Regions from separate parts of the Arthrobacter sp. MMS18-M83 genome, predicted to be linked through region 3. Evidence: riboswitches for the same ligand, from Rfam matches in the RefSeq annotation. Region 3 holds a riboswitch; each other region holds the start of a gene.
What was found. A riboswitch is a leader RNA that binds a small molecule or an ion and turns the genes downstream of it on or off. The one in region 3 is predicted to bind S-adenosylmethionine.
Positions count from the first base shown of each region.

Region 1: linked by a shared signal. The riboswitch ahead of OW521_RS13535 (DUF1737 domain-containing protein) and the one ahead of OW521_RS19460 (aminotransferase class V-fold PLP-dependent enzyme) in region 3 are both predicted to bind S-adenosylmethionine.
Region 2: linked by a shared signal. The riboswitch ahead of OW521_RS08910 (hypothetical protein) and the one ahead of OW521_RS19460 (aminotransferase class V-fold PLP-dependent enzyme) in region 3 are both predicted to bind S-adenosylmethionine.

Region 1 is NZ_CP113343.1:2,855,140-2,860,177, reverse strand. Features, by position in the region: gene OW521_RS13545 (hypothetical protein) at 1-149, opposite strand, end outside; gene OW521_RS13540 (hypothetical protein) at 366-725, shown strand; SAM riboswitch class IV at 908-1,020, shown strand; gene OW521_RS13535 (DUF1737 domain-containing protein) at 1,031-1,288, shown strand; gene OW521_RS13530 (rhodanese-like domain-containing protein) at 1,285-1,695, shown strand; gene OW521_RS13525 (O-succinylhomoserine sulfhydrylase) at 1,696-2,904, shown strand; gene OW521_RS13520 (glutamate--cysteine ligase 2) at 2,930-4,234, opposite strand; gene OW521_RS13515 (endonuclease domain-containing protein) at 4,504-5,038, shown strand, end outside.
Region 2 is NZ_CP113343.1:1,895,157-1,900,194, forward strand. Features, by position in the region: partial or broken gene OW521_RS08905 (sodium:solute symporter family transporter) at 1-963, shown strand, start outside; SAM riboswitch class IV at 1,106-1,225, shown strand; gene OW521_RS08910 (hypothetical protein) at 1,241-1,561, shown strand; gene OW521_RS08915 (hypothetical protein) at 1,605-1,793, opposite strand; gene OW521_RS08920 (VIT1/CCC1 transporter family protein) at 2,062-3,225, shown strand; gene OW521_RS08925 (matrixin family metalloprotease) at 3,273-4,199, shown strand; gene OW521_RS08930 (polysaccharide deacetylase family protein) at 4,395-5,038, opposite strand, start outside.
Region 3 is NZ_CP113343.1:4,123,461-4,128,498, reverse strand. Features, by position in the region: gene aroA (3-phosphoshikimate 1-carboxyvinyltransferase) at 1-873, shown strand, start outside; gene rsgA (ribosome small subunit-dependent GTPase A) at 876-1,991, shown strand; gene hisN (histidinol-phosphatase) at 2,058-2,870, shown strand; SAM riboswitch class IV at 3,032-3,144, shown strand; gene OW521_RS19460 (aminotransferase class V-fold PLP-dependent enzyme) at 3,180-4,604, shown strand; gene OW521_RS19455 (class I SAM-dependent methyltransferase) at 4,655-5,038, shown strand, end outside.

The sequences.
Region 1 (5,038 bases), 1.3 Mb from region 3:
ATGGGTGCGGCAGCCGGCCGCGGATCACCGGCGTCGGTATATTCACAGCCGGATATCCCGGCGGCGAGCAGCAGCCCCGCCAGCAATACCGCTACCGTTCTGGTTCCCCCATGACCCGACATGAATCCGAGTGTAGCGGGCAGGGTCATTTGGCTCGCTACACTCTATTGTGCCGCCATGGCCGCGGTAGTTAACTAGTTTCGTGAACCCTGCTGGGGGAGGGCGATCTGCCTCTAGGGCCAGCGGCACCCAGCCGGATAAAAACGTCTGATGCGCCGGTTCTGGGGCCGGCGCATCAGGCTTGGGTTGGCGAGGAAACGTTTCCGCCCATTCCACAAGTGGGCTTGAGTCCGTAGGGTGTCGTCATGAGCATTTACATCAGCCCCGACTCCGCTGCATGGTCGCTGACTGCCATGGCGACTGCCGCGTCAGCGGGATCAATCGACGATGCGAATGCCATGTCCAACTTGGTACAGGAAATCTACGAGACAGAAGGTTTCGAAGCCCTGTCAGGCGTGGTTTTTGCCTTAGCTCATCACAACAGCCTCTCGCTGCATGCCTTGGCCACGGCCACCGGGATATCCGTCCACGAGTTGCTCGAAATCCGAAAGCATCAAGGCACTACCTTCCATCATTCACCGTCGTATTTTGTGCAAGAGTCCAAACCATTGCCACGACGGATCCAAGCAAGCCTGGAACCGCTTCCGAGGGAAACCGAGGCCTAGCTCAGCCAGCCACGCTGGGTAAATGCGTGATCCTGCCACATATTTGCAGGGGCATTCGGGTCCCGCAAGGGCCGACGTCGAGCGCTGCTCTTCGCTCGGATCCGCTAGGCCGCCGCCCCGGTTACGGAACATGACGACGGCCGGTGGTGCGGGCCGCCGTCGTGGATGTTATTTTCTTCTTGAGTAATGAGCACCAGCGCGAAGCCCTGACTTGCTGGTCGGCAACCCTCTCTCCGGCGGGGTGCCTCAGGTGACTACTCGGCGTATCGACACTTTCGAACTGCAAGCGTGACTGAGGAGCACCAATGCCTGAACCCACCGAAGAAAAACTCTCCTACCGGCTCATCACGGGTCCCGACACCAAGGAATTCTGCGAGCGGATCTCCACCGCGCTCTCGGAAGGCTACGTGCTGCACGGCAGCCCGGCTGCCACCTTCAACGGCACGGACGTGATCGTGGCGCAGGCCATCGTCCTCCCCGCGGCGATCGCCAGCGCGGATGCGGCAGTCGCATCTGCAGTGGATGCACTCGACGAAGAGTTCGACGGCGAGGGCCACGCATGAGCTACGCAGGCGACCTGAGCCCGCACGACGCCTGGGCCAAACTGGAGCAGGGCGCCATCCTGGTGGACGTCCGCACCGAAGGCGAGTGGGCACACATCGGCATTCCAGACACCAAGGCCACCGAAAACGATCCCCTGTTCATCCAGTGGAACCTTGCCGGCGGGATCCCCAACACGCGTTTCATCGAAGAGCTGACGCAGCAGGCCCCGGAGGCTGATGGCACCGAGCTGGTTTTCCTCTGCCGTTCCGGCCAGCGTTCCATCGCCGCCGCCATCGCCGCAACACAGGCCGGCTACACCGCCTACAACGTGTTGGAGGGCTTTGAAGGCGAGCCTGACCGCTATGGCGAGCGAACCGTCAACGGCTGGAAAAACCGTGGACTTCCGACGAACCTGGGGAACATCTAAGTGACTTTCAATCCTGACGCCGCCGGCTGGAGCCCTGACACCCAGGCAGTCCGCGGTGGCCTTGACCGTACCAATTTCCAGGAGACTTCCGAGGCCGTTTTCCTCAATTCCGGCTTCGTCTACGAGTCCGCGGCAGCAGCCGAGCGCGCGTTCACCGGAGAGGACGAACGCTTCGTCTACTCCCGTTACGGCAACCCCTCCGTGGCCACCTTCCAGGAGCGCCTCCGCCTGCTCGAAGGCACCGAGGCGTGCTTCGCGACGGCGTCGGGCATGTCCGCTGTCTTCACCGCCCTCGGTGCGTTGCTGGCAGCCGGTGACCGGGTGGTTGCCGCGCGCTCACTGTTCGGTTCCTGCTTCGTCATCCTCAACGAGATCCTGCCGCGCTGGGGAGTCGAGACCGTCTTCGTCGACGGGCCGGACCTGGGCCAGTGGCGTGCCGCGTTGTCCGAGCCGACTACGGCAGTGTTCTTCGAGTCGCCGTCGAACCCCATGCAGGAAATCGTCGACATCGCCGCGGTGAGCGAACTGGCCCACGCGGCGGGCGCCACCGTCGTCGTCGACAATGTCTTTGCCACTCCCCTGCTGCAGCGCTGCGGCGATCTGGGCGCGGACGTGATCGTCTACTCGGGCACCAAGCACATCGACGGCCAAGGCCGGGTCCTGGGCGGAGCGATCATGGGCACCAAGGAGTTCATCGACGGTCCCGTCAAGCAGCTCATGCGACACACCGGGCCATCCCTCTCCGCGTTCAACGCCTGGGTCCTGACCAAGGGCCTCGAAACGATGGGGCTGCGCGTGAACCACTCCTCGGCGTCAGCGCTGCGGATCGCGGAATGGCTTGAGCAACAGCCGGCCATCAGCTGGGTCAAGTACCCGCTCTTGAAGTCGCACCCGCAGTACGAGCTCGCCGCGAAGCAAATGAAGGCCGGCGGCACGGTGCTCACCTTCGAACTGCTCGCCTCTGCGGGGCGCTCGGCGAAAGAGGCCGCCTTCGCGCTTTTGGACGGGCTCTCCGTCATCGACATCTCAAACAACCTGGGCGACTCCAAGTCCCTCATCACCCACCCCGCCACCACCACGCACCGTGCCATGGGTCCGGAAGGCCGCGCGGCCATCGGGCTGGCTGACGGTGTGGTACGGCTTTCGGTGGGACTGGAGGATGTGGACGACCTCATCCGGGACCTGGAACGGGCACTCAAGCAGGTCTAGCAGGTGCGGGTTAGCCCCGGCGTGGTTAGCCGGGCGCCTCGCGCCAGTCCTGGCGCACCCAGGTGAGGACAGGCTGCGGCTTCGTGTCGCTCTCGTCCCTCTCTGATCGCATCGTGATCTGAACGGCGTGCTCGACGACGGCGGCCAGCCCGGAGGCGTCGGGCGCCCCGCCGTTGTTCTCGCTCCAGCGATCGGCAACACCACGCTGTTCGATGGCGCCGTTGCCGCGGCTCAGGATGGCTGCCACGCCGGCCTTCGCCAAATCGAATTCACCCTGTTCGGCGAGCACCGGTTCCAGATATTCCACCAGCGACCAGACCACGTCGGCGGCAGGCTCGGGCCGAAAGGTTCCAAAGTCCAGGAGTTCGCCGCGGAGTCCAAAGTTGCTCGCCTGCCACGACGCCATCCGCAAAAGCACCGTGGGCACTGCCGCAGGCTCTATGCCGGCATGGTATTCACGCACAGAGGTCTCCACCAAGGCCCTGACGAGCACCGCGATCAACGCGGCGTCCTCTGCCCGGAGGCAGACATCGGCAACGCGAACTTCCACCGTGGGAACGTGCCGGGATAGCCGGGCATCGAAGTAGACCATGCCTTCATCCAGCAGGACACCCGTTTCGATGAGCCTTCCGACCACCCGCCGGTAGGAGGCCAAGGAACCGAAGACGGCCGACGGACCCGAGGACGGCCAACGGTTCCAGGCTTGCGTCCGGTAGCTCTCAAAGCCCGTCGCCAGCCCCCGCCAAAAGGGCGAATTGGCGCTGATCGCGGTGAGGACTGCGAGCTTGTCGCGGATGTGGTCCAGGACTACCACGCCTTCTTCCGGGGACTCGATCGAGGTGTGTACGTGGAATCCACAGGTGAGCTGTTCATGTGCCGTGATGCCGAAGCGTTCTAGCATGACGGCATACCGGGGATCCGGAGTGGTGTGCAAAGCGGCGTCCACAGGTGACGTGGCCAACGCCGCGATCCTTGCACCGTGGCGCCGTGCCGCGTGGCTCGCGAGGCCCCGCCCTTTGCGGATCTGGTGCAACAGTTCAGCGTAGCTGCGGCATGGCCTGGTCTGCGTCTCGATCTGCTCAAGCTTGAGCTCGTGGGTGAGGGCGGTATCGGGGTCGTCCATGTCCTCAGGGTTGAAGCTGGTTTCGGGGTCGTCCGGGGTGGGGCCGTCCCGGGGTGCGCCGTCCCGGGGTGCGCCGTTCTGGGGTGCGCCGTTCTGGGGTGCGCCGTTCGGGGCCATGCCCGAAAGGAGCGCGTCGGCAAGGGCAAGGGGCTCGCCGGTCACGGGATCGACGATCAGCAACTCCTCTTCCACACCAAAAGTGCGCACGGATCAATTGTGCGCCATGGCAGCCTTTCGGAAACAGGGGCGGGACAGGGGAGGCCTGCGCCGGAGTCTGACTCCCGACGGATTCTGCTGGATCATTCTGCTGGATGAACTTCCGATGCCCGCGATTCCGCGGACTGCCACCCAGCTGCGGCGAATGATCGTGCGAAATCCGACGCCGGACCGCTCCTCCACAGCCCGATCTGTCCACATGGAGCCATTTCCCAAGTCAATGAAGGCCGGAATCGTGGCTAGCTCGATCCATGGACCCGTTGGAATTCTTGAAATCGCTCGGCGGGGTAGCCCGGGTTGGCTTGCTGCGACGGGAAGGCTACTCCGAGCGTGCTGTGCGGAGCTTGGCCTCCGCCGGGGCTATCCAACCTCGCAAGGGTGTCTGGGCTTTACCGGACGCGGACCCCGAATTTTTGGAGGCCATCATCGACAATTCGCTCCTAACGTGCGCATCCAGTGGCTCCCGTTACCAGCTTTGGCTCAAGGACCGGCCGGGGCGTCTTCACCTGGTCAGCAAACACCACCGCGGCCGACACTTCGCCAGGCATAGTGGCCTTCGCTTCGAGCCGGACCAACGCCTGCCGATCGCTAGTCTTGAGGACACCGTAATTCACGGACTGACATGCCTCAGCGAAGTAGATGCCATAGCCATGGCGCAGTCTGCCATGCAGCATCACGGTGTACCCAGGTTCGTCCTTGAGTCCGAAATGACAGCAAAATATTACGGAACTGCCCGAAAGCGCTTGGCAATGGCTGACGGTTTGTCAGAGTCGGTACCGGAGATCAGCGCGCGGC
Region 2 (5,038 bases), 2.2 Mb from region 3:
TTCTTCCTCATGCTCCCGTTCGTCCTCAACGCCGCGGGCGGCCTCGACGGCATTCGTGCCCGGGTTGACGCCAGCTTCTTCCAGCTGGACGGCATCGGAGCCCAGACCATCATCACGTATTTCGTGGTCCACACGCTCGGCCTGCTGATCGGCCAGGACATCTGGCAGCGCGTCTTCACCGCCAAGATCCCCAAGGTGGCCCGTTGGGGCGGCGCCACCGCGGGCATCTACTGCGTCCTTTACGGCGTGGCCGGCGCCCTGATCGGTCTGGCCGCACGGGTTGCCCTGCCTAGCATCGACGTCAAAGCGCTTGGCAAGGACGTCGTCTACGCCGAGGTGGCAACGCACATCCTGCCGATCGGCATCGGGGGCCTGGTCATGGCCGCAACGGTCGCCGCCATGATGTCCACCGCCTCCGGTGCCCTCATTGCCGCAGCCCCGGTGGCCCGCGCTGACGTTGTCCCGTTCGTGGCCAGCTGGTTCGGCAAGACGATCAACACCGACGACACCGAAAACCCCGAGCACGACGTCAAGGCCAACCGGTACTGGGTCCTTGGCCTGGGCATCGTGGCGGTGTTGATCTCGATGGCGGCGCAAGACGTCGTGGTTGCCTTGACCATCGCCTACGACATCCTGGTGGGCGGCCTCCTGGTCGCCATCCTGGGTGGCTTGGTCTGGAAGCGCGGCACGGGCATCGCCGCGGCATGGTCCATGGCCGTCGGCTCGGTCCTGACCTTGGCCTTGCTCATCGCTTACGCCACGGGAATCATCCCCAGCGAAGACGGCGTCTACGCAAACGATCCCATCTACTGGGGCCTCGGCGCGTCGCTGCTCATCTACGTCGTGGTCTCCCTCCTCACGCCTCCCACGGAGCTCGAGGTCCGCGAGGCCTGGGACCGCCGCGTTGCCGGTGCGGTCACGGAGGAACTCCCGTTGGAGGTCCACCCGGTAGCCAGCCACTGAGCATCACAGAATAAATCACGACGGCGGCGCCGCACCTTCTCGTTCGAGGGGCTGCGGCGCCGCTGCCTCGTCCGGAGCGCTTCACGCCTGGCGTCCTTGCTACAGAGGCACCAGGGCGAGCCGGCCTGTACAGTAGGAAGAGCTTCAAGAGATGTGGCGCCAAGCTCCGACTTGCCATACGCCAACCCCATGTTCACGGGTGGTTCGGATGAAGAAGCGGCCCGACCCGGACCAGAGACAACCGAGCGGGCAAGAGCACCTCCACCAGGAGAAGGCAATGCCTTTGGAAACCGGCGCTACCGCCGCAGCCAGCCACACCACACAGCCAAGCACCCTGCCCGCGTCCCGGGCCAGGCGGGTTGACGAGTTCGTCCGGGTGATTCCCGGCGTCGACCTCTCCCAGGGTTCCATCACGTTCGTGGTGGACGGCCGGCTGGAACGCTTTTGGCATCACGAGCCGCGGCTCATCACCCAAGCCCTCTCGCAAGCAGTCCAGCCTGCCCGCTGGTTCCCGGCCACACGGAAGCTCACGCTGACGGTGGCCGCAACCGGGCACCGGGCCGGCGTGGAACGCCACTTCATCCTGAGCGCGTTTTAGCTACCCAGATTCAGCGAGTCGGGGCCATTCGACGCTGCCGGGGCTATTCGATCTCTCCAACCTCACGGTGTTCGTCGACGTCGAGCGGAACCGGCCGTTCGTCGTCGTCGAGGACCTCGGGTTGTTCTTCCCAGTCCTCGTCCACCTCCAGGTCCTCGTTGTAGTCGTAGGCGGGATCGGCCTCGACCGTGGGACGGTCGGGGTGGCGGGCGTGGGTCTCGGTGCTGTCCATGGTGCAACCTCCGTTCGACGTGCCGCTGAGCCCATCGCCAAGGCAGATCAGGCAGCCGGTCACCACGCCACCCCGCCAATTCGTGGACCCTGTCCATCCATCCCAGCACTGCCCCCTCCGGTGGTCAAGGCTTAGCGGGAGCCTCCCGGTTTTTGAGGCATACCTAAAACATCGAGTAAGGATTACCAGCCGAAAAACCGCGGAAATTGGCGATAAAGTGGACGTGCAATGAGGCGATGAAGCCCGCCCCAGCAACTCAGGAGTCCCGGTGCACCCGCACGCAAAAACCCCGCAATCAGACAGTCCGTTCGACTCAGGCAGTCCATCGCAAGACGCAGCAGCCACCAAGACTCCCCCGTCGTCGTCGGACCTCAAGCGCTGGCGGCAGTACTTGGCCGACGAACGTGCCGAGGCCGCCGTGTACCGCGAACTGGCGCAGCGCCGCGATGGTGAGGAACGCGAGATCCTTCTGGCCCTCGCAGAGGCCGAAGGCCGCCATGAGGCACACTGGCTCAAGCTCCTCGGCGAACACGCAGGCATGCCGAAAGCAGCCTCCATCCGTAGCCAGCTGCTTGGCTTCTTGGCGCGGAATTTCGGTTCGGTGTTCGTCCTGGCCCTCGCGCAAAGAGCGGAAGGCCGCTCCCCTTACGCGAAGGATCCAGCGGCAACCCGGGCAATGGCGGCCGACGAACAGATTCACGAGGAAGTTGTCCGCGGCCTGGCGACGCGCGGCCGCAACAGGTTGTCCGGCACCTTCCGCGCCGCGGTATTCGGTGCCAACGACGGCCTGGTCAGCAACCTTTCCCTCGTGATGGGCATGGCTGCCACCGGTGTGCCCGCAACCGTGGTCCTCTTCAGCGGTATCGCCGGCCTGTTGGCAGGCGCACTGTCCATGGGTGCCGGCGAATATGTCTCGGTCCGCTCGCAACTGGAGCTCCTCAAGGCCACCCGCCCCACCCAGGCGACGCTGACCGCAGCCCCGTCCCTGGACATCGAACACAATGAGCTCGTCCTGGTGTACCTGGCCCGGGGCATGTCCCACGAAGCCGCCGAACACCGCGCCGCCGAACGCATGGGCCTCTACAGCTGCGATTGCGATCCCAGCCTCTCGCTCCATCCCGAGGTTGAAGAAACCGTGAACGAGCACGAAGCGATTGGCTCCGCTTGGGGCGCCGCCATCTCCAGCTTCTGCTTCTTCGCCTCGGGCGCCATTGTGCCGATCCTGCCGTTCATCTTCGGCATGACAGGCTTCGCTGCGCTCGCTGTGGCCGGTACGCTGGTGGGCATCGCGCTTCTGTCGACTGGCGCCGTCGTCGGCTTGTTGTCCGGAACCTCGCCGCTGACCCGCGGCCTCCGCCAACTCGCCATCGGACTCGGTGCGGCCGCGGCCACGTATGGGCTGGGGCTCGTTTTCGGCGCTGTCATCCGTTAGTGGCATCGGCCCCTCGGGGCTCGGGAATCAGGGACTTGGGGGAAGACTTGCATTCGAACTACGGGTACGACGGCGGTCCGCCACCTCCGCAACGGCAGCCCAGTACCGCTGTCGCACTGTTCCGAAACCTCATGGTCGTGGCGATCGTCGCGGCCGTGGCCGTACTTGCGAGTGGTTTCCTCCGGGGCGATCCCCGGATCACTGGCCTGCTTCCGAACCTGGGTCCTTCGGCCCAGTCCCCAAGCCACAACTCTTCCCAAGGAGCAGATTCCGGGCAAGGGGCGCAAAAAGCCGCGCGTGCCCCGGACACCCCGCCGCCCGGCCTGGAGGAAGCCGGCCACGCGCTCGGCTCCCCCGCCAAGCCAGCCGTGGCAAGCAACTCCTACAAATTCTTGGCCACCAACGCCGACGGCACACCCGTGGGCTACTCACCGTGCCGACCCCTGCACTATGTGGTCAATGCGGCCCTGGCCCCTGCCGGCTCCGAGGGGCTCATCGCCGACGCCATCGCCAAAATCTCTGGAGCCACGGGCCTCAAATTCGTCAACGACGGAGCCAGCACCGAAAACCCCGCAGAGAAGCGCAAGCCATACCAACCGGCCCTCTACGGGGATCGTTGGGCACCGCTGCTGATTTCGTGGACCACCCCCGAGGCCGCCCCGGCATTGGCTGGATCCGTTATCGGCACCGGCGGCAGCACCATGTACAGCTTCGGCTCCGGCCCCAAGAGCTATGTGACAGGAAGCCTGGAACTGGACGCGCCGCAGATCAAGGGACTGCTGGGCGTCCCCGGCGGTGCCCATTACGTCTCGGCGGTGGTGCAACATGAACTGGGCCACGTGGTTGGCCTTGACCACGTGGAGGATCCGGTCCAGCTCATGTACCCGGAGATCGGCGCCCCGGATGGCTTGGCGGCCGGAGACCTGAACGGCCTATACAAACTCGCATCCGCACCCTGCCGGAGCGACCTCTAGACTGGCCCACCCTGTAGCCCCGCTCACCCCCACCACCGGGGGACATGCCCAACCTTCAGCCCCAGCAGTGGACATATGAGTGCTATGTCCACTCCTCGTGGCCAAGGCAGGACATGCTCAATGGACCCTAGGCAGTATGTCCACTGCCCCCGGCCAAGGCTGGACATGTCCCCGGGTGTTTGATTGGAATCCGGGCTAGCTCAGGGCAGTTTCCCGCACCCGGGCAGGCTTGAAGCTGGCTCCCGCGCCAGGAAAGGACGGTACCTCGATCCGGGCGTGACTGTGGATCTCGTTGACGGTGGCCTTCGTGTGTTCGGCAATCCGTTCCATGGTTGTCACCCACATCCCGTCCATCGCTTTGACCCGTTCAATCAGTTGTTCCAACGCAACTGCCTTGGAAGGGCGGCCCGAGATGAACGGGTGGTTGGTCAGGACGAAGCAACTGCCTTGGGCGTGGTGGGCCTCGGCTTCCAGGGTCCACATTTCCAGGACCTTGGCCGGACTTTCGATGACGCCACTGCCTGTCACTCCCGGGTAGAACGCGTACTGTTCCCAATCATCCAGCGCCCAATCCACGGGAATCTCCACGATGTCCCGCGAATCGATGTCCCGTGAATCACCCTCTCCTAAATCACTGTCCCCTGAATCGCCCGGGGCAACCGCCATACGGTAGGGGGCATCGCCGTCGAGCAGGCTTGAATCATAAAGGAAGCCGCGGTCCGCGAGCAGGGCCGGCGAATGCCAGTTGAGCTCCCACCACGGTGCCCTGTAGCCGACCGGCCTGACCCCGGCCACCTTCGCGAGGGCTTCGAGCCCGCGGTCCAGGTAGCTGGCCTCGG
Region 3 (5,038 bases):
CCGTTCAAAGTTTCCGGTACCGGTTCAGTACGAGGCGGCCACCTCGTCATTGATGCGAGCGCCTCTTCGCAGTTTGTCTCCGCCCTGCTGCTGGTCGGTGCCCGCTTCGAAGAAGGCCTGCACCTGGAACATGTGGGCAAGCCCGTGCCGAGCCTCGACCACATCAACATGACAGTTTCGGTCCTGCGCGGCGTGGGAGTCCAGGTGGATGACTCCGTGCCGAACCATTGGCGTGTGGCCCCCGGCACCATCCAGGCCTTCGACGAGAGGATCGAGCAGGATCTCTCCAACGCAGGACCGTTCCTCGCTGCGGCGCTAGCCACCAAGGGAACCATCCGAATCCCCAACTGGCCAGCAAACACCACACAGGTCGGCGATCTCTGGCGGGACATTCTTGCCACCATGGGTGCGACGGTCACGCTGGACAACGGCACGCTGACTGTCACGGGCGGCTCCGAAATCCTCGGTGCGGACTTCGACGAAACCAGCGAGCTCGCCCCCACTGTAGCGGCGTTGTGCGCCTTGGCCTCAGGCCCTTCCCGGCTCACTGGCATCGCGCATTTGCGCGGCCACGAAACGGACAGGCTCGCCGCGCTGGTCGCCGAAATCAACCGGCTCGGCGGAGACGCCGAGGAAACCAGCGACGGCTTGGTGATCCGCCCCGCGCCGCTGCATGCCGGCGTCGTGCACAGTTACGCCGATCACCGCATGGCGACCGCGGGCGCCATCCTCGGGCTCGCCGTCGAGGGCATCCAGGTCGAAGACATCGCGACCACTTCCAAGACCATGCCGGAATTTCCGCAAATCTGGGCGTCAATGCTCAGTGGTGGCCCAGCGGCCGCGGACACCGGTTCGACGGAGACAAGCAACTAACGATGGCTCGCGACGCAAGCTCCTGGGACGAATCCGATGTCCGGATCCGCCCCAACAAGAAGGGCACACGCCCCCGCACGAAGGACCGCCCCAGCCACGACGACGCCGTGATCGGGCGCATCATTACGGTCGACCGCGGCCGCTACACCGCGATAGTGGGCGAAAGCTCGGACAACGAGCGCATCGTCATTGCGGCCCGCGCCCGGGAGCTCCGGCGCTCCCCGGTGGTCCCTGGAGACTTCGTGGCCCTCGTCGGCGATGTATCCGGAGCCCCGGATACCCTCGCCCGCCTTGTGCGCGTCGAGGAGCGAAAGACCCTCCTGCGGCGAAGCGCCGACGACACGGACCCGATCGAACGGGCTGTGGTGGCCAACGCCGACCAGCTCGTGGTGGTGGTTGCGTCTGCCAACCCGGAGCCGCGGACCGGATTCATCGACCGCGCCTTGGTGGCAGCGTACGACGCCGGGATCGAGCCGCTGCTGCTCGTCACCAAAGCGGATGTCAAGGATCCCACGGAACTGCTCGCGAACTATGTGAGCCTTGGCTTCCCCATCATTATCAGCCGGACGGCCGATGCAGGGGCCTCCGGAATCGACGCTCGCTCCGACGATGGCTTGTCCGCCCGGCTTGATGGCGACGCCGTCGGCCAACTGCGGGACTATCTCGATGGCAAAGTCACCGTTCTCTTGGGCCACTCCGGCGTCGGGAAGTCCACCATGGTGAATGCCCTCACCGGCGCCGAGCGCGCCACCGGTGGGGTCAACGCTGTCACGGGACGGGGCCGTCATACCTCGTCCTCAGCCCTCGCATTGAAGCTCAGCGACGCCCCTGGCGGCAGCTGGATCATCGATACGCCCGGCATCCGTTCTTTCGGCCTGGCCCACGTGAACCCGGATCGCATCCTGCACGCCTTCCCGGATCTGGAACCCGGAACGGAATCGTGCGAGCGGGGTTGCAAACACGATGCCTCTGCGGTCCGTTGTGGCTTGGATTCGTGGGTCGCTGATGGCCATGCCGGCGAGGCCGGCGCCGCCCGCCTGGCGTCGTTGCGTCGGCTCCTTGGCGCGGACCCCCGCATGGAAGTCCAAGAGGCCAAGGAATTGGGCACGGTCAATTAACAGCAGGGCCAACTGACCGCGCGGTACCTCCCCGGTTCACTGGCGAATAGACGGTAGTTTGGAACCATGACCCAACCCGATTCGAGCTACAACGACGACCTGCGGCTGGCCCATGTCCTGGCCGACTCCGTCGATTCCCTGACAATGGAGCGGTTCAAGGCACTGGACCTTCAGGTGGAGACCAAACCCGACCTGAGCCCGGTGACCGATGCCGACAAGGCTGCCGAGGAGGCAATCCGCGGGCAGCTCTCCCGTTCCCGCCCCCGCGACGCCGTCCTTGGCGAAGAATTCGGCAGCACCGGCCACGGCGCAAGGCGTTGGATCATCGATCCCATCGACGGGACCAAGAACTTCGTGCGTGGCGTGCCCGTCTGGGCAACGCTGATCGCCCTCGTGGACGAGGGCGAAGTTGTGGTGGGACTTGTCAGCGCTCCGGCGCTCGGCAAGCGCTGGTGGGCGGCCAAGGGCTCGGGCGCCTACATGGGCCGATCACTGGCCGCAGCCACCCGGCTGAAAGTCTCCAACGTGTCACGGCTTGAGGATGCCTCGCTTTCCTACTCCGAGCTTTCCGAGTGGAAGCAGCACGGCTCGCTCGACAACTTCCTGGGCCTTGAGAACGATGTCTGGCGCAGCCGCGCGTACGGCGATTTCTGGTCCTACTGCCTTGTGGCCGAGGGCGCCGTGGACATCGCCGCCGAACCGGAACTCCAGGTCTACGACATGGCTGCCTTGGTGCCAATCGTGACTGAAGCCGGCGGACGCTTCACGTCCCTGGATGGCGCGGATGGTCCCTTCGGCGGAAACGCCGTCGCTACCAACTCGATCCTGCACTCCGAGGTCCTCAAGAGGCTCAACCCCGAGCTCGACGACCTCCTCTAATCCACTCTATTCACTGAATAAACGACGGCGGACGCCCCCATTTTCGGGGCGTCCGCCACTTTTTCTTCGGCAGAAGGCACATTTTCCAGCGATCGTAACAATCCGCTTAACAATCGCGGTCACATTGGAACCCGCCTTGCGGGTGTCCTAGTCTCATTACAGGTCACGAGTGCCAGCGCGAAACCCCGGTTTGCTGGCCGGCAACCCTCCATCGCGGCGGGGTGCCCCGGGTGACGACCCGGCCGGTCCGGAACGGATGCGGCAAGCGCGGACCCCCTGCACGCAGGGGTCCCTCTTGAGTGAGGTCCCATGAGCACAGCCACGTTTACTTCTCCCGCTCTCCCGCAGCACAACGAAGCCGTGCAGCAGCGCGGTGAATCCCGGTCTCCGGCATCCCGTCCGTTGGCCGCGGTGACTGGCGCAGAGCTGCAAGCGCCCCTGATCCAGGGCGGCCACGTCCGCTACGCCAACCTTGACTACGGCGCCTCGGCGCCTGCCTTGACCGTAGTTTCGGCATATCTCAACGAGATCCTCCCTTACTACGCGAGTGTCCATCGCGGTGCAGGCTATGCCTCGCAAATCAGCACCTCCGTCTATGAAAACGCCCGCAACATAGTCCGCGACTTCGTTGGCGGCCGGGCAGACGATTCCGTCATTTTCACTCGCAACACCACCGATTCGCTCAACCTCCTGGCCGGCTGCCTGCCTGTCGCGGACGGGCGCCACATTGGCGAAGTCCTCTACCTGGACATCGAACACCACGCCAATCTCCTGCCGTGGCAAGGCGTTCCGCACCGCAGCATTGTGGCAGCGGGGACTTTGGCCGACACTGTAACCAATGTGCGCACGGCACTCTCCCACGGAGGTGTCAGCCTCCTGGCAGTCACGGGTGCCTCGAACGTGACGGGCGAGATCCTGCCCATCAAGGAACTCGCCGCTTTGGCCCACGAATTCGGTGCGCGGATTGTTGTGGACGCGGCCCAGCTCGCTCCGCACCGCCGCATCGATATCACCGCCGCGGATGTTGACTACTTGGTTTTCTCCGGGCATAAGCTCTATGCGCCGTTCGGTGCAGGCGTCCTGGTGGGCCGTCCCGACTGGCTCGACGCCGGCACACCCCACCTTGCTGGAGGCGGAGCAGTCCGCGAAGCACGCCTTGACTCCGTGAGCTGGGCCACGGGACCGGCCAGGCACGAAGGAGGCTCGCCGAACGTGCTCGGCGCGGCCACTCTCGCACGGGCCACGCAGGTCATCGCCAGCCTGGACCACGAGGAATGGCATGCCCACGAAGCCGGCATCCGTACGCATTTGGTTGATGGCCTCAATGCGATCGACGGCGTGACCGTCCACCAGATCTTCAGCGACACCGATCCCCAGAACACCATCGGCGTGGTCAACTTCTCGCTCCAAGGCTATGACGCAGGCCTCGTGGCGGCCTATCTTGCGGCCGAACACGGCATTGGCCTCCGCGACGGGCGTTTTTGCGCCCATCCATTGCTCAAGCGCTTAGGCCTCCCGTCCGGATCCTTGCGGGCCAGTTTCGGCGTGGGGTCGCGGCTGGAGGACGCCACCCGGCTCATCGCAGGCATCCAGGCCCTCAAGAGCAACGGCCTCGGCTGGGACTACGTCGTGGATGCGGGCCGTTGGGTCCCTGCGAACGACCACCGCAGCTACCCGGAGTGGGCTCCCAACACCCCCGGGACCGCGGGCGCAGCTCCCTGCAGTACCGACTGATTGCGATAGATTCGTAGGGTATTTTTCACGTCCTACGAAGGAGTTCCTGCGTGGCCCCGCGACCCAAAGGCACGTCCGCCGGCCCCAAGCTTTATGAGGAACGGCGCCTTGAACTCGGTCAGAGCTTCCAGGACGGCGGGGAGCACTATGACCGGGTCCGGCCCGGCTACCCCGCGGATTCAGCCGATTGGCTCCTGCCGGAAGGGGCGCAAGACGCGGCGGACCTGGGAGCCGGGACTGGAAAGTTCACGGCGCTCCTGGTAGAGCGCGGCCTGGCCGTCTCCGCAGTGGACCCTTCCACGGACATGCTCATGCAACTGCGCAAAATGTATCCACAAGTGATCGCCCTGGAGGGAACGGCCGAGGCAACTGGACTGGCGGACTCAGCATTCGACGTCGTCAGCGTTGCCCAAGCCTGGCACTGGTGCGATCCC